Regions from separate parts of the Streptomyces sp. G5(2025) genome, predicted to be linked through region 3. Evidence: riboswitches for the same ligand, from Rfam matches in the RefSeq annotation. Region 3 holds a riboswitch; each other region holds the start of a gene.
What was found. Region 3 has a riboswitch for cobalamin ahead of ACOBQB_RS18205 (cobalamin biosynthesis protein). Riboswitches for the same ligand answer to the same signal wherever they lie in the genome.
Positions count from the first base shown of each region.

Region 1 (4,943 bases), 1.4 Mb from region 3:
CGGCGAGACCGGCGCCTGGCGCGGTGCGGTCTGACCGTTCCCCACATCGCAGTTCGACTCGCCCACATCAGACGGTAATACGAGGGGCCCGTCCGCGTCATACGCGGACGGGCCCCTGTCGAGCGCCGGGCAGGCCTTGCACCTGCATCTCCCCGCAGGAAGCGGGATGTCTTTCCTTGGACCACCGACGCATCGCCGGCCACCGCGAACCGCGGCGACCAGTGCAAGATCAACTATAGCGCATCGCCCCGGCGGGCGATTTGCCGGTCCTTCCGGTTCGGTCTAATTTGCGTGGATACGACTCTTTCTCGGCCGACCAGAGGAGAGAAACTCCATGGTGAAAGGCCTTCCGCGTGGAAAGGCCCGCCAGTCTCGTGGGCCGGAGGCGGATGCCACGCGCTCGTCGCGTTCGGCGACGGACCGCATGGCGCGTACGCTGCTGCGGCGCCGGAAGAAGGCGCTCAGCGCCGAGGACGTGATGGTCTCGGACCGTCCCAAGGTGCGACGCGCGGTGACAGCCGCGGCGCTCGGCAACACCATGGAGTGGTTCGACTTCGGCGTCTACGCCTATCTGGCGGGCACGATCGGCAAGGTCTTCTTCCCTGCCAGCTCGCCGGGCGTCCAGGTCGTCGCCGCCTTCGCCACCTTCGCCGCGGCGTTTCTCGTCCGGCCCCTGGGCGGGCTCGTGTTCGGGCCGCTCGGTGACCGTATCGGCCGGCAGCGGGTGCTCGCGGCGACCATGATCATGATGGCCGTGAGCACCTTCGCGGTCGGGCTGCTGCCCACGTACGCCTCGATCGGATTCGCCGCCCCGCTGCTGCTCCTCGTATGCCGGCTGGTCCAGGGTTTCTCCACGGGCGGCGAGTACGCCGGTGCCACCACCTACATCGCCGAGTACGCGCCCGACCAGCGGCGCGGATTCCTCGGCAGCTGGCTCGACTTCGGCACCTTCATCGGCTACTCCCTGGGCTCCGGCCTGGTCACCGTCCTCACGCTGGCTCTCGGGTCCGACGGCATGGAGAGCTGGGGCTGGCGCATTCCCTTCTTCGTCGCGGGGCCGCTCGGACTCATCGGCCTGTACATGCGCGTGAAGCTGGAGGAGACGCCCGCTTTCCAGCAGGAGGCGGCGTCCGCCGCGGCCGAGCGGGAAGTCGTCCACCAGCGGGGCGAGAGCGACCCCGTCGAGCAGGCCCGCCAGTCCGGCAAGGGCCGTCTCAAGGAGATCTTCACCCGTCACTGGCAGGCGGTGCTGATCTGCATGGGGCTTGTGCTGCTCTACAACGTCACGAACTACATGGTGACGTCGTATCTCCCCACCTTCATGACGGTGACGCTGGGAGAGAGCGACACCACGGCGCAGCTGCTGGTGCTCGGCACCATGCTGCTGGTGGCGCTCGCCATCACCACCGTGGGCCGCAGTTCGGACCGGTGGGGCAGACGCCCGATGTTCATGGCGGGCAGCATCGCGCTGATGGTGCTCGCCGTCCCGGCGTTCCTGCTGATCCGAGAAGGCGGCATCCTCATGCCCGCCTTCGGGTGCGCGATCCTCGGTCTGCTCCTGGTCTGCTTCGCGGGCACGGCCGCGGCCACACTGCCCGCCCTGTTCCCCACGCGTCTGCGGTACGGCGCCCTGTCGATCTCGTACAACATCTCCGTCTCCCTCTTCGGCGGCACCACCCCGCTGCTCGCCTCCTACCTGGTCGACTCCACCGGCAACACCCTCGTGCCCGCCTTCTACTTGATGGTGGCGGGCGCGATCGGCCTGGTGTCGACGTTCTTCCTGCACGAGACGGCCGGACGGCCGCTGCGCGGCTCCGGGCCCATGGTGGAGACGCAGGACGAGGCCCGCGAGTTGGTGGCGCGCAGCCGCGCGGAGGCGGGGCGCCACGCGCGTGACGTGTGGCTGCGCCTGTGGCATCCGCGCGGCGGGCGCGGGCGGGACGACAGCAAGAGGTCCGGCGGACGCGGGGAGTGACGGGGCGGGGAGTGACGGGGGCGGGGTGGTGCGGGGCGGCGAGCGTTGTGCCGTCAACAGGCGGAGACGTGCTGGTACGTGTGCGTGTACGGTACGGGTGCAGCTGGTTCGCCCTGTCCGCCAGACAGGCGCGTCGCAAGAGGGAACCCGGTGGGAATCCGGGACTGCCCCGCAGCGGTGAGCGGAAACGACAGCCGTCATACGCACTGGACCCGGCCGGGTCCGGGAAGCGACGGCCAGTAGGTGTCCGCCGGGAGACCGGCGGACGGGTCCGCGAGTCCGAAGACCTGCCACTGCCCGTGCGCCGACGCGCGCGGAGACCTCGGTGACCTCGTGGGTGGGTCGGCGTACAGATCAGGTGGCACACGCGAGGGCACAGCGGCGTGGTCCGCCCGGTCGGCCATCCCTTCGCGCCTTCGATCCTTCGCCGGGGTCTTTCGGAGAGACACTCGCGAAGGAGAGTTCCGTGACCACCGGACTTACGGCCGCCACAGCCAGGGCCACCGTGTACGGCTACCCACGCCAAGGCCCCCACCGGGAACTGAAGAAGGCCATCGAGGGCTACTGGCAGGGCCGCGTGGACGCCGACGCCCTGCGGGCCGTCGCCGCCGACCTCCGCCGGGCCACGTGGCGGCAGCTCGCCGACGCCGGTATCCATGAGGTGCCGACCGGCGACTTCTCCTACTACGACCACGTCCTGGACACCAGCGTCATGGTCGGCGCGATCCCCGACCGCCACCGTGCCGCCATCGAAGCCGGCCTTCCCCGAGCTCGCGGCCTCGCTCGACCAGGGGATGCTCCCTCGACGGCTACTTCGCGATGGCCCGCGGCACCCAGGACGTGGCGCCGCTGGAGATGACCAAGTGGTTCGACACCAACTACCACTATCTCGTTCCCGAACTCGGCCCCGGCACCGTCTTCTCCGCCGACTCCACCAAGCAGGTCGCCGAGTTGAAGGAGGCGCTCGCCCTCGGCCACACGCCGCGCCCGGTGCTGGTCGGCCCGGTCACCTTCCTGCTCCTGGCCAAGCCGGCCCCTGGCGTCGCTGCGGACTTCCAGCCGTTGACCCTCCTGGACCGGCTGCTGCCGGTGTACGCGGAGGTGCTCGCCGACCTGCGGGCGGCCGGCGCCGCGTGGGTGCAGTTGGACGAGCCCGCCCTCGTCCAGGACCGGACCCCCGCCGAACTGAACGCCGCGGCCCGCTCCTACCGTGCGCTGGGCGCGCTCGCCGACCGGCCGAAGATCCTGGTCGCCTCCTACTTCGACCGGCTCGGCGAAGCCCTGCCCGTTCTGGCCAAGGCGCCCGTGGAGGGGCTGGCGCTGGACTTCACCGGTCCCGCCGCGGCGAACCTCGACGACCTCGCCGCTGTCGGCGGGCTGCCCGGCAAGCGGCTGGTGGCGGGCGTGGTGAACGGCCGCAATGTGTGGATCAACGACCTGGAGAAGTCGCTGTCCACCCTCGGCACGCTGCTCGGCCTGGCCGACCGGGTGGACGTGGCCGCCTCCTGCTCCCTGGCGCACGTCCCGCTGGACGCCTCGGCGGAGCGCGACCTCGACCCGCAGGTCGCCCGCTGGCTGGCCTTCGCCCGCCAGAAGACCGGCGAGATCGTCACCCTGGCCCGCGGGTTGGCGCAGGGCACCGACACCATCGCGGCCGAACTCGCCGCGAACCGCGCCGCCCTGGCGTCCCGGGCCGGTTCCGCCCTCACCCACGACCCAGCGGTACGCGCCCGCGCCACGGCTGTCACCGACGCCGAAGGGCGACGCTCGCAGCCGTACCCGGAACGGGCGGCCGCCCAGCACGCCCACCTCGGACTGCCGCTGCTGCCCACGACCACCATCGGCTCCTTCCCCCAGACGACCGCGCTGCGCACCGCGCGGGCCGACCTGCGCGCGGGCCGCATCGACACCGCGGCGTACGAGAAGCGCGTCGAGGCGGAGATCCGTGAGGTCGTCTCCTTCCAGGAGGAGGCCGGCATCGACGTCCTCGTGCACGGCGAGCCCGAACGCAATGACATGGTCCAGTACTTCGCCGAGCAGCTCACCGGCTACCTCGCCACTCGGCACGGCTGGGTCCAGTCCTACGGCACCCGCTACGTCCGCCCGCCGATCCTGGCCGGTGACGTCTCGCGCCCCGGGCCCATGACGGTGCGCTGGACGGCGTACGCCCGGTCGCTGACCCGTCGTCCGGTCAAGGGCATGCTCACCGGCCCGGTCACCATGCTCGCCTGGTCCTTCGTCCGCGACGACCAGCCCCTCGCCGAGACCGCCCGCCAGGTCGCCCTCGCCCTGCGCGACGAGGTCGGCGACCTGGAGGCGGCCGGTACGCCGGTCATCCAGGTGGACGAGCCCGCGCTGCGCGAGACCCTCCCGCTGCGGGCCGCCGGGCGCGGCGCCTACCTGGCCTGGGCCACGGAGGCGTTCCGCCTCGCCACGAGCGGCGTCCGCCCGGACACCCAGATCCACACCCACATGTGCTACGCCGAGTTCGGCGACATCGTCCAGGCCATCGACGACCTCGACGCCGACGTCATCAGTCTGGAGGCGGCCCGCTCCCACATGCAGGTCGCACGCGAGCTGGCGGCGCACGGCTACCCGCGCGGGGCCGGTCCCGGCGTCTACGACATCCACTCACCGCGTGTCCCCGGCGCAGGGGAGGCGGCCGCCCTGCTCCGTAAGGGACTTGAGGCCATTCCGGCCGAGCGGTTGTGGGTCAACCCGGACTGCGGTCTGAAGACCCGGAGTTGGCCCGAGGTCCGCGCCTCCCTAGAGAACCTGGTCGCCGCGGCCAGGCAAGTGCGCTCCTCGCTCGCCCTCGACTCCTCCTGAGCACCGCCCCCCCACGTCCGGCGGCGGCGTCCCGTTGCCGGGCGTAGGGGGGCAGCGCCGTTCTCAGGTCCGCTGCCCTGACCGGTTGGGGTCGGGCGTCTGCTCGATCCATGAGACGAGCACACATGTGAGGGGCCCG
Region 1 is NZ_JBMUZT010000006.1:173,853-178,795, forward strand. Features, by position in the region: gene ACOBQB_RS11425 (SRPBCC family protein) at 1-34, shown strand, start outside; gene proP (glycine betaine/L-proline transporter ProP) at 425-1,975, shown strand; cobalamin riboswitch at 2,062-2,284, shown strand; partial or broken gene metE (5-methyltetrahydropteroyltriglutamate--homocysteine S-methyltransferase) at 2,442-4,804, shown strand.
Region 1: linked by a shared signal. The riboswitch ahead of metE (5-methyltetrahydropteroyltriglutamate--homocysteine S-methyltransferase) and the one ahead of ACOBQB_RS18205 (cobalamin biosynthesis protein) in region 3 are both predicted to bind cobalamin.

Region 2 (4,943 bases), 420 kb from region 3:
TCGCGCGGTCCTTCTCGCCGAAGCGGCCCTCGGCGATCTCCTTGCGGGAGCTGGTCACCTCGCCGGTCTCACGGTCCTTCAGCTGCATCGACACCCCGATGACGTTCCGCGGCTTGACTCCGTAGCCGTACTTCGGGTCGGCGAGGACCATGCGCACCAGGTCCTCGCTGGCCGCGCTGACCACGTACACCTCGATGCCGTGCGCCCGCAGCGTCTTGTAGAGCTGCCGCATGCCGTTCGACAGCTCGGGCGGCTTCACCTCGGTCCTGGTGACCTTCCCGCCCTCGTAGTACTCCGCGGGGATCGGCTTCTTGTACGCCAGGAGCTCGTCGACGTACCCCTTGAGCTCCTTCAGCGTGAACCCGGAGAAGATCTGCGCGGCCCAGGGGTAGCAGACCTGGTCGTCCACCTCGCACAGCCGGTTGTAGTAGCTGTAGAGGCTCTCCTTGTGCGCGGCCGTGTCCTTGAACGGGATGACCTTCAGGGACGGGTCCATGGTCTTGCGGGTCAGCACGCCCTTCATCTCCAGGAAGGGCAGCAGCGACTCCTCCAGGTCGCCCCGGTACGAGGTGTTGTCCGCGTCGAAGACGGCGTACGCGCCCTTGTGGTCGTTCGCGGCGATGACCTTGCCGAGCTTCCTCGCGACCGGCTTCGGCCAGTGCGACAGCTCGCGGGCGGTGGCGGCCGAGGTGTCCGCCGCCGTCGCCTCGCCCGCGGGCCACAGCGCGCCGCCCGCGAGTACGGCGGCGACGAGCGCCCCCACGCCACCGATGAGGGCCCGCTTGTTCTTGGCTCGTACTGCCATGTTTCCCGTGTCCCGCCGTTCCTGAGTGCGTTGCGCGGCTCCGTCCGGAGCGGCGCGCCATGCTATGGGCCACGCCGCGCGATTCCCATGATCGAAGTCACCGGGCGGGGCGGGCATGGGGGCGGGTGGTGGCGGGTAGCGGAGAGGGACCTCGCCGCCTGGGCGTCCGCGGGGCGTTCGCGGGGTGAGCGGGCCGCGCATACTGGGACGTATGGGCTCCCGTGAGTTCGTCCGGGCCGTTCCCCGGCTCGACGGCATGGTCGTCTCCGCGGTCGGCTACCGCACCGCGGGGCAGCGGCCCGCCCTGCACCGCGGCCTGCCCTCGCCGTATCTGACGGTGATCTTCTCGCTGGACGGGGCGATCGCCACCGGCGGTACGCCCGCCCAGGCGACCGGCGCGGACGCGGTCCGCACCGACATCATCGTGGGCGGCCTGCACCAGGCCCCCGCCTACGTCGCCCAGCCCGAGCACGAGGCGGGCGTCCAGCTCGCCGTGCACCCGCTGGCCGCCCGCGCGCTCCTCGGCCTGCCCGCCGCCGAACTGGCCGGGCAGCTCGTCACCGGCGGCACCGACGTGTTCGGCGCGCGCGCCGCCGAGGTCCGTGAGCGGCTGTGCGGCCTGGACACCTGGGAGGACCGTTTCGCCGCCCTCGCCGACTACCTGCGGCAGCGCGCGGACCGGCCCGCCGGAGCCGTGCGTCCCGAGGTCGCCGAGGCCTGGGCCCGACTCGCCCGGCACCGCGGCGCCGGGAGCCTCGGCGGTCTGTCCCGGCACGTCGCCCTCAGCGAGCGCCGCCTGACCACCCTCTTCCGCGCCGAGACCGGGCTGAGCCCCAAACAGGCCGCGCGCCTGATGCGTTTCCAGCACGCCAGGACTGCCGTGGCCCGCGCCGTGGCGGCGGGCGGCCCGTCGGACCTGGCCCGGGTCGCCGCCGACACCGGGTACTACGACCACTCCCACCTCGTACGGGACTTCCGGCAGTACACGGGGGTGAGCCCCACCGGATGGCTGGCCGAGGAGTGCCGGAATATCCAAGCCGGGGCGCATGGCGGAGGCGAAGAGTGAAGACATGAACACCACACCTGACAGCACTCGGCAACATCGGCCCGTCACACCCGCCCCCACGGTCTCGGCAGGCCCTCCAGGCGCGGGACGCCCCCGCCCTGATCGACTTCCTCGTCGACACCGTCGGCTTCCTGCGCACGGCCGTGTACGAGGACGGCGGCCGCGTCGCCCACGCCCAGCTCGACTGGCCCGAGGGAGGCGGCGTCATGCTCGGCTCGTACGACCCCGAGGCGACCGCCGAGGCCTGCGGGAAGCCGGGCACCTCCGGTGCCTATGTCGTCACCGACCGGGTGGACGACCTGTACCAGCGCCTCCGCGCGGCCGACGTGAAGATCACCGCGGAGATCGAGGACAAGCCGTACGGCAGTCGCGAGTTCGCCGTCCAGGACCCGGAGGGAAACCGCTGGTCCTTCGGCACCTACCGGGGTGAGCCCAGGCCGGACCCGGGCCGGTGAAGGCGCGTGATAACTTGCGCAAGCCAGTCAAACCCACACCTGGGCCAGGGAATCCGGTGCGAATCCGGAACTGACGCGCAGCGGTGAGGGGGACGGGCGGGGCCACGGCCACTGGGTGTCTTCGGACGCCTGGGAAGGCGCCCCGCCCGGTTCGATCCCGAGTCCGAAGACCTGCTGGCGCCTCCGCTCGCATACCGGGCGGCGGAGGCCGTGACGCAGACCAGGCTCCGCGCATGAGCCGTGACACTCAAGGGATCGCGTGTCCTCGACAGTCCGTACAACCGCTCTGCTCTGTGCCGGCATGCTCGCACTCACCGCGTGCGGCGACGGCTCCGCCCAGAAGTCCGAAGGCAAGAGCGCAGACGGCTATCCCGTCACGGTCGCCTCCTGCGGCAAGGAGGCCGAGGTCCAGGCCCCGCCGCAGCGCGCCGTCTCCCTCGACCAGGGCTCCACGGAGATTCTGCTCTCCCTCGGTCTCGCCGACCGCATGGTGGGCACCGGCACCTGGACCGACCCGGTCCCGAAGAACCTGGAGAAGGCGAACGCGAAGGTCGAGCGGCTCGCCGACCGCTACCCCTCCCTGGAGAAAGTCCTCTCCAAGGAACCGGACTTCGTCAGCGCCTCCTTCCTCTACACCGTCGGCAAGGGCGGCGTCGCCGACCGTAAGAAGTTCACCGAACTCGGCGTGCCCGTCTACGTCTCGCCCACCGACTGCGCGGGCAAGGACAACGACGGCGGCGGCGACGGCAAACGCGTCAAGACCCTCACTATGGACACCGTCTACGGCGAAGTGCGCGACCTCGCGAAGGTGTTCGGCGTCCAGCGGCGCGGCGAGAAGCTGATCGCGGACCTGAAGGAGCGCGTCGCGAAGGCCACGGACGACATCAAGGCCTCCGACGCGACGCTCCTGTACTGGTTCGCCAACTCCGACGCCCCGTACATGGCGGGCTGCTGCGGCGCCCCCGGCATCATCACCCGCGAGCTCGGCGCGAAGAACGTCTTCGACGACACCCGCGAGGAGTGGCCCCAGATCAACTGGGAGACCGTCGCCGACCGCGACCCCGACGTCCTCGTCATCGGCGACCTCACCCGCAAGTCGCAGTCCGCGGAGAGCGCCGCGGCGAAGATCAAGTTCCTGGAGTCCAACCCGGCGACCAAGAACCTCACCGCCGTGAAGAAGAAGCGTTACGTACTCCTCAGCGGCCAGGCCATGAACCCCACGATCCGTACGGTCGACGGTATCGAGCAAGTGGCCGCCGGGCTGCGGAAGTTCGGGCTGGCGAAGTGAGCCCGGCCGCCCCCGCCGCCCGGCAGGGGCTGCTGTGGCTGGCCGGCGGCGCCGCGCTCGTCCTCTCGGTGGCGGTCGCCGTCACCATCGGCCCCGCCGACATCTCGGTCCCCGACGTCTTCTCGGCGCTCGCGGCACACCTCGGCTGGGGCGAGGCAGGGCTGACCCCCATCAGGGACGGCATCGTCTGGAACCTGCGGCTGCCCCGCACCCTGCTCGCCGCGGTCTGCGGCGCGGGCCTCGCGGTCTGCGGCGCGGTCATGCAGTCCCTGCTCCGCAACCCCCTCGCCGACCCCTTCGTGCTCGGGGTGTCGTCCGGGGCGTCCACCGGAGCGGTCGCGGTCGTCGTCCTCGGCGTCGGCGGGGGAGCGCTGTCGATCTCGGCGGGCGCCTTCGCGGGCGCGCTCTGCTCGTTCGCGCTCGTCCTCTTGCTGAGCCACACACTCGGCGGCACGACGGACCGCGTCGTGCTCTCGGGCGTCGCCGCGATGCAGCTCTTCTCCGCCCTGACGTCGTTCGTCATCCTCACCGCGGGCGACGCGGAGACCACCCGCGGCGTGCTGTTCTGGCTGCTCGGCTCGCTCAGCGGGGCGGACTGGACGGACGTATGGCTGTGCGCGGCCGTCCTCGCCGCGGTACTGCTCGTCTGCCTCGGTCACGCCCGTACGCTCGACGCCTTCGCGTTCGGCCAGGAGGCGGCGGCGACGCTGGGCGTACGCGTGGCCCGCACCCGCCTCATCCTGCTCTGCGTGACGGCGCTGCTGACCGCCGTCCTGGTCAGCTCGGCGGGCGCCATCGGCTTCGTCGGCCTGGTCCTGCCGCACGCGGCCCGCGCCTTCACCGGCTCGGGGCACGCCCGGCTGCTCCCGGTCACGGCGCTCACCGGCGCGATCTTCCTGGTCTGGGTGGACACCCTGGCCCGCACGGCCCTGGACCCGCAGGAGGTCCCGGTGGGCGTCGTGACGTCACTCATCGGCGTACCGGCGTTCGTGGTGGTGCTGTACCGGACGCGGAGGGTGACATGACGTACGGGACGGAGCACCGGGAAGCGGCGGTCGCGGCCACGGACGGCCTGCGCGCGGATCGTGTCACTCGCGAGGCGGGCGGCCGCCTCGTCGTCGACGGCGTGAGCCTCGCCCCGCCGCCCGGCGCCACGGTGGGCCTCCTCGGCCCCAACGGCTCCGGCAAGTCCACGCTCCTGCGCATCCTCGCCGGGGTCCTCGCCCCCGCCTCGGGGGTGGTCACCCTGGACGGCCACCCGCTCCCCGACACCCCGCGCCGCACGGTGGCCCGCCGTATCGCGGTGGTCGAGCAACATGCCTCCACACA
Region 2 is NZ_JBMUZT010000006.1:2,040,865-2,045,807, reverse strand. Features, by position in the region: gene ACOBQB_RS20140 (haloacid dehalogenase-like hydrolase) at 1-805, opposite strand, end outside; gene ACOBQB_RS20135 (helix-turn-helix domain-containing protein) at 1,017-1,871, shown strand; gene ACOBQB_RS20130 (VOC family protein) at 1,889-2,326, shown strand; cobalamin riboswitch at 2,334-2,519, shown strand; gene ACOBQB_RS20125 (ABC transporter substrate-binding protein) at 2,628-3,614, shown strand; gene ACOBQB_RS20120 (FecCD family ABC transporter permease) at 3,611-4,639, shown strand; gene ACOBQB_RS20115 (ABC transporter ATP-binding protein) at 4,636-4,943, shown strand, end outside.
Region 2: linked by a shared signal. The riboswitch ahead of ACOBQB_RS20125 (ABC transporter substrate-binding protein) and the one ahead of ACOBQB_RS18205 (cobalamin biosynthesis protein) in region 3 are both predicted to bind cobalamin.

Region 3 (4,943 bases):
AACACCCCGCCGCGGTCGATGTCCCCGACCACCAGGACGGGGAAGCGGGCGGCCCGCGCGATGCCCATGTTCACGATGTCGGTGCGCCGCAGGTTGATCTCGGCGGGACTGCCCGCGCCCTCACAGATCACGGCGTCATACGTGCCCCGCAGTTCTTCCAGGCACCCCACGACGGTCTCCAGCAGCGCCCCCTGGCGCCCTCCGTGGTAGCCACGGGCGCTCATCTCGCCCACCGGCTTGCCCATCAGCACGACCTGGCTGGAGCGGTCGCTGCCCGGCTTGAGGAGTACGGGGTTCATCAGGGCGCTCGGCTCGACGCGGGCGGCCTGCGCCTGCATGGCCTGCGCCCGCCCGATCTCGGCGCCCTCGCGGGTGACGAAGGAGTTCAGGGACATGTTCTGCGCCTTGAACGGCGCGACGGACACGCCCTTGCGGGCCAGCCACCGGCAGATCCCGGCGGTGACGACGCTCTTCCCGGCGTCCGAGGTGGTCCCGGCGACCAGCAGTCCACCACTCATGCGTTTCTCCCTGCCTTCGCCGACCGCAGCGCCCGGCGGGCCGCCACCGCGACCCCCAGCGCCAGCCAGCTGACCCGCCGCGACAGCCGCACGGCCCGTTCGATGTCCGCCACGCGCACGTCCCGCCCGTCCGCGTTCAGTACAGGCCGGTGCTCGACCCGCCCGCCGTACGAGAGGGTCCCACCGAGCCGTACGCCGAGCGCCCCCGCGAAGGAGGCCTCCACCGGCCCGGCGTTGGGGCTCGGATGCTTCGCGGCATCCGCGCGCCATGCCCGCACCGCCCCCGAGGGCGAGCCCCCGGCCAGCGCCGCGAGCCCCGCGGTGAGCCGCGCCCCCGGCCAGCCGAGGACGTCGTCGAGCCGGGCGGAGGCCCAGCCGTACCGCCGGTACCTGGGCGACTTGTGCCCGACCATGGCGTCGAGGGTGTTGACGGCGCGGAAGGCGACGAGCCCCGGCACCCCGCCGACAGCACCCCACACCAGCGCGCCGACCACCGCGTCGGAGGTGTTCTCGGCGACGGACTCGACGACGGCACGGGCGATGCCGTCGGAGTCCAGCGCCTGCGGGTCACGTCCGCACAGATGAGGCAGCCGCTCCCGGGCCACCTCGATGTCCCCGGCGTCGAGCGCGCCGCCGATGGCCCGCGCCTCACGCCCGAGCGAGGTCCCGCCGACCACGGCCCACGTCGCGGCGGCGGTCAGCGCGACGGATGCGGCGGGGGAGCGGCGTACGAGAGAAGCGGCGAGGGCGGCGGCACCGGCAGCGCCCCCGGCGCACACCGCGGTGTGCAGCGCGCCCCACCCGCGGTGGTCGCGCCACAGCACACGCTCGACGGCGCCCGCCACACGCCCGAACCCGGCGACCGGATGGCCCCGGCGGGGATCGCCGAGCAGCAGGTCACCGAGGAGGCCGGCGGCGGCGCCGTACGCGAAGTCGCGATCGGCACTCATGGGTCAGCCCGTCGCTGTGCCGGGCAGGGAGCTCACGCTCGGGAACAGGTCCGGCAACGGGCGGCCGCGCATGGCGATATGTCCTCACTCAGGGTGTCCGCGCCCTGGTTCGACGTGATCGGCGGCGAGAGTTCCTGGCTTCCGGGCGCGTCGGGGACGGCTGCCCGGTGACAGTGGCGGGACCGCGCCGGATTCGCACCGGCTTCCTCTTCTGCCGCCGTAGTTGGCCCCGGCAGTCCACCACGCCCCGCGAACGCCCGTCAACTCGCCGTTGACCTGCGGCGGGAGAGTGTGCGGAGCCCCACAGCCGAGCTCCACATACGGCGGTGGGGTGCGGGACGTGTGATCACGTCCCGCACCCCACCGTGAACCGCTGTCGTCAGGCGACGATCAGATAGATGCCGTACGCCACGGCCGCCGCGCACAGCGCGAAGCAGGCGTACGCGCCGGTGCGCGCCAGCGCCACGGAACCGCCGGAGCCGCCGGCGGACGCGGCCGCCGTCTCCTGCTTGGAGAGACCGATGATGCCGAGGGTGAACAGGCCCACGAGAGCCACCGTCACGGCGAGGCTGACTCCGAAGACGGAGCCGAGAGCTGCCCAGTCGATGTTCATGCTGATGTGTCCTTACACCGTCGCGGGCCGGGCGGGGTCCGCCATGGCGCCGGTCGTGGTCGAGGTGGGGGCCGAGATGGTGGCCTTGACCGGGTCGTCGGAGGAGGCGCCGACGGCGGCCAGCGCGCCCGCCGGGGGCGGCTGGACGGCGGCGATCGCGGTGGTGACCACGCCCGCGGGCTCGGCGCCCGTGGTGGTGGCGTCGTCGCGGATCTCATCGTCGGTGACGTTGGTGTGGGTGACGGCGTTGCGCCGCGAGAGCACCCAGATGACGGCCGAGCCCGCGATGAGGAGGGCGGCGGTGACCGCGACGCCCCAGGGGCCCTGCTTGGTGAGGAACTCGGCGCCCGCGCCGACCAGACCGGCGGCCGGCAGGGTCAGACCCCAGGCGACGAACATCCGGGTCGCGGTCGACCAGCGGACGACGCCGCCCTTGCGGCCGAGGCCCGCGCCCATGACGGCGCCGGAGCAGGACTGGGTGGTGGAGAGCGAGAAGCCCAGGTGGGAGGAGGCCAGGATGACCGTCGCGGCGCTGGTCTGGGCGGCGAAGCCCTGCTGCGGCTGGAGGTCGGTGAGGCCCTTGCCCATGGTGCGGATGATGCGCCAGCCGCCGAGGTAGGTGCCGAGCGCGATGGCGACACCGGCGGAGACGATGACCCACATCGGGGGGTTCGCGCCGGGGTTGAGGACACCGCCCGTGACCAGGGCGAGCGTGATGATGCCCATGGTCTTCTGCGCGTCGTTCGTGCCGTGCGCCAGGGAGACGAGGCCCGCGGAGGCGATCTGGCCGGCGCGGTAGCCCTTGGCGGTGGCCTTGGTGTCGGTGTTGCGGCCGATGCGGTACGTCAGGCGCGTCGCCAGCGTCGCGGCGAGACCCGCCACGAGCGGTGCGGCGAGGGCCGGGATGAGGACCTTGGTGACGACGGTGCCGCCGTTGATCGACGACCAGCCCATCGACATGACCGCGGCGCCGATGAGGCCGCCGAAGAGGGCGTGGGAGGAGCTGGAGGGCAGGCCCACCAGCCAGGTCAGCAGGTTCCAGAGGATCGCGCCGACGAGCGCGGCGAAGATGACCTCTGTCTTGAGGCCGTCCTCGTTGACGATCCCGCCTGAGATCGTCTTGGCGACTTCGACGGAGAGGAAGGCTCCGACGAGGTTCAGCACGGCGGACATGGCCACCGCCGTCTTGGGCTTGAGAGCGCCGGTCGAGATGGTCGTCGCCATCGCGTTGGCAGTGTCGTGGAAACCGTTCGTGAAATCGAACACGAGAGCGGTGACGATCACGATCCCGAGGAGAAGCGTGATGTGTTCCATTTACCCAGGCTTCTGTTGGACGTCAGTGGCATGTGGAACGTAGGCAACCTGGGTGAACGGAAAGTGAACTGGGCCGGGCGGTGCGGTGACCCAAAACGGAGTGCCGCCTCTCCTTATCGACCAGGTGTCTGCGAGCGATCGTACGGAGCGTGGGCGCGAGCCCCCTAATCCAGCCGGAGTGTCGCCTTCCACCACTCTCCCGCGCGCCCTCGCGCACCCCCTTCCCGCGCCCCAAACGGAATGGCGCGCCGAGCCCTCCAAGAGACCGATGTCACTCCGCCCGGGGCCCGGCGGGGGCCTACAGCGCCACGCTCCCGGCTGGCAGGATCGCCCCATGACTGAGCAGCGGCAGGGCACGGAACGGGACGCCGTCGGGCGGGCGTGGGACGAGCTGGTCGACACGGCCCGCAGGACGGTGGCGGACGGCCTGGTCGTCGGCACCTCGGGCAATGTCTCCGTACGGGTCGGCGACACGGTCCTGGTCACCCCGAGCGGGGTCCCTTACGACCGGCTGCGGCCCGAGGACGCGCTCGGCGTCGACCTCGAAGGGCGGCGGGTCATCGGCCACCTCGCGCCGACCAGCGAGCTGCCGATGCACCTCGCGATCTACCGCACCACCGGCGCGACGGCGGTGGTCCACACCCACGCGGTCCACGCCACGGCCGTCTCCATGCTGGTCCCCGAGCTGCCCGCGGTCCACTACATGACCGGCGTCCTCGGCGGCCCCGTCCGCGTCGCCCCCTACGCGCTCTACGGCACCGAGGAACTGGCCGAGCACATGCTCCGCGCGCTGAGCGACCGCACGGGATGCCTCCTCCAGAACCACGGGACGATCACCTACGGAGACTCCCTGTCCCAGGCGTACGACCGCACGGCACAGCTGGAGTGGATGTGCCGCCTGTGGCTCACGGCCACCTCGGTCCCGGGCCACACCCCGGCCCTCCTGACCGCCGCCCGCCTCCGCGAGGCCCAGGAGAAGCTACGGGGGTACGGGCAGCAGACGCCTTGACGGGCACCCGTCCCCGCACGCAGCCAGCCGGGTCACTCCGCGGGCACCGCCCACTGGCCGCCGGGCCCCCGGGCGCGGACACTGGGACGGTGCGCCCAGCCAAAGCGACGGCAGCGGCCGTCACCGCAGTCACAGCAGCCCTGGGGACAGCCGCGGTCGCGGTCGCGGCGGGGCGGTTCGCCAGCGACGCCGCCCTCAGGGCCCCGGCGGGCCGCCCCCTGCCGTCGGAGCCCCGCCTCACCGTGCACGCCACGGGCACCGGGCAGATCTCCCTGACCCGCGCCCTCGCGAGCCTGCGCCCCGGCACGTACGGCCTCAGCGGCAACGGCACCCACGCGGTCGTCGGCCCCGTCCTGGAGTCGGCGCCCCACGAGGCCGACACGGTCGTACGCCGCCTCGAAGCCGTCACCCGCGGCACCCTGGAACCCGGCGCGAAGGTCTGGCTCACCCCGCAGGTCCACATCGGCGACCCGCACACCGCCCTCGGCATCGATCACGCCGACGTCCGCATCCCCGGCGAACTCGGCCCCCTGCCCGCC
Region 3 is NZ_JBMUZT010000006.1:1,620,925-1,625,867, reverse strand. Features, by position in the region: gene ACOBQB_RS18210 (cobyric acid synthase) at 1-518, opposite strand, end outside; gene ACOBQB_RS18205 (cobalamin biosynthesis protein) at 515-1,468, opposite strand; cobalamin riboswitch at 1,575-1,725, opposite strand; gene ACOBQB_RS18200 (hypothetical protein) at 1,848-2,081, opposite strand; gene ACOBQB_RS18195 (inorganic phosphate transporter) at 2,094-3,395, opposite strand; gene ACOBQB_RS18190 (class II aldolase/adducin family protein) at 3,730-4,404, shown strand; gene ACOBQB_RS18185 (alpha/beta hydrolase) at 4,494-4,943, shown strand, end outside.

Region 4 (4,943 bases), 1.2 Mb from region 3:
GACCAGGAAGACCGCGCCCATCAGCGCCACCACCGGGAGCAGGGTGCGGTGGGCGGCGCCGACCAGCATGCGGGCGGCGTGCGGCACCATCAGGCCGACGAAGCCGATGGCGCCGCTGTAGGCGACGAGGACGCCGGTCAGGAGCGAGGCGAGGACGAAGACGGCGGAGCGGAAGCGGGCGGTGTCCAGGCCGAGGACGGTGGCGCCCTCCTCGCCGACGAGCAGCAGGTCCAGCGGGCGGGCGAGCGCCACCAGGAGGGCGGTACCGACGGCCAGGACGGCGCAGGGCAGGGCGAGCATGTCCCAGCGGGCGCTGCCGAGGCCGCCGAGTGTCCAGTACAGGACTTCCTTGAGGTGGTCGGCGCTGTCGGCGGTGACGAGGATGAGGCTGGTGAGGGCGGTGAGGATGTACGAGACGGCCACCCCGGCGAGGATCAGGCGGCCGGTGGCGAAGCCCCCGCCGCCGCTTCTGGCCAGGGCGTAGACCAGGACCAGGGAGATCAGCGCGCCCGCGAAGGAGGCCGCGGGGATCGTGACGGCGGTGCTGAGGGTGGTGCCCAGGCCGAAGATCCCGCCGAGCACGATCGCGCTGACGGCGCCCACGGAGGCGCCCGAGGAGACGCCGAGGAGGAACGGGTCGGCGAGAGGGTTGCGGACGAGGGCCTGGAGGACGGTGCCGATGACGGCCAGTCCGGCGCCGACGACCGCGCCGAGCAGGACCCGGGGCAGGCGGACGTCCAGCACGATGGTGCGGAACGGGGAGGGTTCCGCATGGCCGGTCAGTATCTCCAGGACCTGGCCCGGCGGGATGCGGACGGAGCCGAGGGCGAGGCCGGCGACGGTCGCTGCCGCGAGGGCCGCGGTGAGCGCCGTCAGGGTCAAGAGGCGCCGCCCCTTCGACCCCCGTCGATCGCCCTTCGGGCTCGTCCTCAAACGCCGGACGGGCTGGGATGTACCGCCCCCGGGCCGACCCGGTCCCCGGACGGGCTGGATCTTCGCGGCGCTCACAGCTGTGCCGCCAGCTTCTCCACCGCCTTCGGTGCCCGTACGCCCGTGACCACGTCCGACAGCCGCAGTACCGCGAAACGCTTGTGCTTGATGGCGGGGACGTCCGCGAGGACCGGGTCGTCGAGGAGGCGCTTCTTCTTCTGGGCGACGGTCGTGGGGCCGTAGTCGAGGATCATGATGACGTCCGGCCTGCGCTCGACGACCTTCTCCCAGGACGCGTCGCTGAAGGACTTGTCGATGTCGGCGAAGACGTTGCGGCCGCCCGCGCGCTCGATGATGTCGTTGCCGATGCCGCGGCCGCCCGCCGTGAACGCGGTCTTGTCGCCGCTGTCGTAGACGAAGACGGAGACCGGCTTCGCGCGCTTCGACTTCTTCGCGGTGGCGGCCAGTTCGCGCTTGGCCCCGCTCACCCACTTCTCGGCGCGCTCGCGCACCCCGAACGTGGCGCCGACCTCCCGCACCTCGCGGTACACGTCGTCCATGGTGACCGCGCGCTCGGCGCAGCCCTCGATGTTGAGGCGGCTCTTGATCCCGGACTTGGCGAGCGCGGAGCGGCTGCGGCCGTCGCCGGCGAGGAAGGCGCTGGCGTAACCGCCGTAGACGAAGTCGGGGTCGGCGGCGAGCAGCTTCTCGTAGGAGGGGTACTCCTTGGCGAGCACGGGGGCGGACTTGTACGCCTTCTCGTACTTCGGCAGGACCTTGTCGTCGAGGTAGGCGGTGCCGGCCAGGCGGTCCTTGAGGCCCAGTTCCAGCATCACCTCGGTAACGTGCTGGTTCATGGTGACGGCGCGCTTCGGCGGTGCGTCGTACGTGGTCTTCACACCGCAGTTGGTGACGGTGTACGGGAAGCCCGCGGCCTTGGCGGCGGGCTTGGAGTCACCGGAGTCGGACGAGCCGCAGGCTGCGAGCGGGACGAGCAGGGCCGCGGCGGTGAGCACGCGAAGGGCGCGGGACATGGCTGAACTGCCTCCTCCAGGGGATTTCCGCGTCCCCTGCGTTGTGTGGAGCCGAGACGGCAGGTCAGTTCCTGACTCCCCGCCCCCGCGAAGGGGTGGGGTCACAGTGGCGGGACCGTGCCGGGCTCGCACCGGCTTCCTGGGTCCTGCCGCCTCATGGGTGGAGCTCAGTATGCCTGTACGACCGCGACCTCTTCCTCGGTGACCTCGCCGTCCACGATCCGGTACGAGCGGAACTGGAAAGGGCCCGCGTCGTCGGTGTCCGCGGTGGAGACCAGGACGTAGTGGGCGCCGGGCTCGTTGGCGTAGCTGATGTCGGTGCGCGAGGGGTAGGCCTCGGTCGCGGTGTGCGAGTGGTAGATGACCACCGGCTCCTCGTCGCGGTCGTCCATCTCGCGGTAGAGCTTGAGCAGGTCACCCGAGTCGAACTCGTAGAACGTGGGCGAGCGCGCGGCGTTCAGCATCGGGATGAAGCGCTCGGGGCGGCCGGTGCCCGCCGGGCCCGCGACCACGCCGCACGCCTCGTCGGGGTGGTCCTGGCGCGCGTGCGCGACGATCTGGTCGTGGAGGGCCTGGGTGATGGTCAGCATGGCAGTCAGGATAAGCAGAGGGCCCGCGCCGTACCGAAGTGTGGTACGTGCGGGCCCATATGCTGGACAGTGGCCTCTCCGGGGAGGTCAGTCCTTGGTGACGGGGGCGCTGTCCGCGCCGATCTTGCGCTTGTTGAACGCGGCGGCCTGCGGGTTGCGGCTCTTGAGGATCAGGTAGGAGACGCCGAGGATCGCGGCCCAGACCGGAGCGGCGTACAGCGAGATCCGCGCGTCCTTGTCGACGCCCATCATCACGATGACCATGCCGATGAACAAAAGCGCGAACCAGCTGGTGTACGGGGCTCCCGGCGCCCGGAAGGTGGACTGCGGCAGCTCGCCGCGGTCGGCCTTGCGGCGGTAGCGGATCTGGCAGGCCAGGATCATGATCCAGGCCCACATGCCGGAGATGGTGGCGAAGGAGACGACGTAGTTGAACGCCTCGCCCGGCCACTGGTAGTTGATCCAGACGCCGACCAGCATGAACGCGGCGGAGAACGTGGTGCCGACCAGCGGCAGGCCGTTCTTCGTGAGCTTGGTGAAGAACTTCGGGCCCTGGCCGTTGAGCGCGAGGTCGCGCAGCATGCGGCCGGTGGAGTACATGCCGGAGTTGCAGGAGGAGAGCGCGGCGGTGAGGACCACGAAGTTCACGATCGCGGCGCCGACGCCGAGGCCCATCTTCTCGAAGGCCGCGACGAACGGCGAGACGCCGGGCTGGAAGTGCGTCCACGGGACGACCGACAGGATCATGATCAGCGCGCCGACGTAGAAGACGGCGATGCGCCACGGCACGGTGTTGATGGCCTTGGGCAGGACGGTCTTCGGGTCCTTGGACTCGCCCGCGGTGACGCCGACGAGCTCGACGGCGAGGAAGGCGAACATCACGATCTGGAGCGTCATCAGCGTGGAGCCGATGCCGTTGGGGAAGAAGCCGCCCTGGTTCCACAGGTGGGCCACGGTCGCGGTGTCACCGGCGTCGGAGAAGCCGATGGTGAGGATGCCGATGCAGATCAGGATCATGCCGATGATGGCGGTGACCTTGACCATCGAGAACCAGAACTCCAGCTCACCGAAGAGCTTCACGGAGATGAGGTTCGCGCCGTACAGGATGACCGTGAAGATGAGCGCGTACGCCCATTGTGGAACGGATCCGTGTGTCCAGTACTGCATGTACTGGGCGGCTGCGGTGACTTCGGTGATGCCGGTGACGACCCAGAAGAGCCAGTACGTCCAGCCGGTCACGAAGCCGAAGAACGGGCCCATGAACTCGCGCGCGTACTCCGAGAAGGAGCCCGACACGGGGCGGTACATGAGGAGCTCGCCGAGCGCCCGCATGATGAAGAAGATGACGAGGCCCGCGATGGCGTACGCCAGGATGAGGCTGGGTCCGGCCTTGTGGATGGCCTTGCCCGCGCCGAGGAACAGGCCGGTGCCGATGGCACCGCCGATCGCGATCATCTGGATCTGCCGGGCTCCCAGACCGCGCTGGTAGCCCTCGCCCTCGCCGGACGGGCCGCCTGCGGCCTCCACGGCACCATTGCCGTCGTGCCCGTCGTGCTGCTCTTCGACCTGCACTGAGGTCATGGTGACGCCTTTCTCCATGCTGATCCGCGCCCGCGTCTCGCGTTGATGGCTGCGGATCAGGTCCTGATCCCCCCGGATATGTATGGAGTGCTACCGGCGGTCTGCCGGTCCGAGCGCCCTCGGTGACATGGGTGGCGTCACCGAGTGGTCGTGAAGATTTATCACGGCGGCAACAGTGAGGGAATCAGCCACCTGTGACGCACACCACAGGAAGAAGCGGACAAAGGCCTCTTCACGCCGCAAACACGGGCAATGAAGTGACGGGATCGTTATCCGGATTTGAGCGTCCGCTGAGCGAACGACCCGTCACGTGAACGGAAGGTGTCCAGTACAGCAAATTTCGCTGTCCTCTGCACCGGATTTCGGTCCGGCTCAGTCCAGCAACGTCCCGACCAGCGTCTCCTGCAATCCGCCCAGCCAGAGATAGGCCATCACCATCGGCTTGCGGGGGTCGGAGTCGGGGAGCCGGTAGAGCAGATCGGCGTCCTCCTCGTCGGTGACCTCCAGGCGGGTGCCGATCGCGAGCCGGAGGTCGTTGAGGGCGCCCAGCCAGTGCCGCGACTCCTCCACCGACAGTTTCAGGACGGCTCCGCCCTCGCCCGAGGACGCCATCGAGTCGAGCGAACGGATCACGACCAGCGCGTCGTCCCGCTTCTTGGCCCGCAGGTCGTTCTCCGTGAAGCGGCGGAACTCGGCCGAATACGTCCGCAGTTCCTCCTCCTGCGCGATGTCCCCGGTCTCACTTCCGGGGCCGCCGTACGCGTCCGGCAGCAGGCGCTGCATCACCGGGTCGGCGGGCGGCTCGCTG
Region 4 is NZ_JBMUZT010000006.1:2,841,405-2,846,347, forward strand. Features, by position in the region: gene ACOBQB_RS23655 (FecCD family ABC transporter permease) at 1-933, opposite strand, end outside; gene ACOBQB_RS23660 (ABC transporter substrate-binding protein) at 1,005-1,964, opposite strand; cobalamin riboswitch at 2,010-2,129, opposite strand; gene ACOBQB_RS23665 (Mov34/MPN/PAD-1 family protein) at 2,132-2,554, opposite strand; gene ACOBQB_RS23670 (amino acid permease) at 2,642-4,135, opposite strand; gene ACOBQB_RS23675 (DUF2017 domain-containing protein) at 4,508-4,943, opposite strand, start outside.
Region 4: linked by a shared signal. The riboswitch ahead of ACOBQB_RS23660 (ABC transporter substrate-binding protein) and the one ahead of ACOBQB_RS18205 (cobalamin biosynthesis protein) in region 3 are both predicted to bind cobalamin.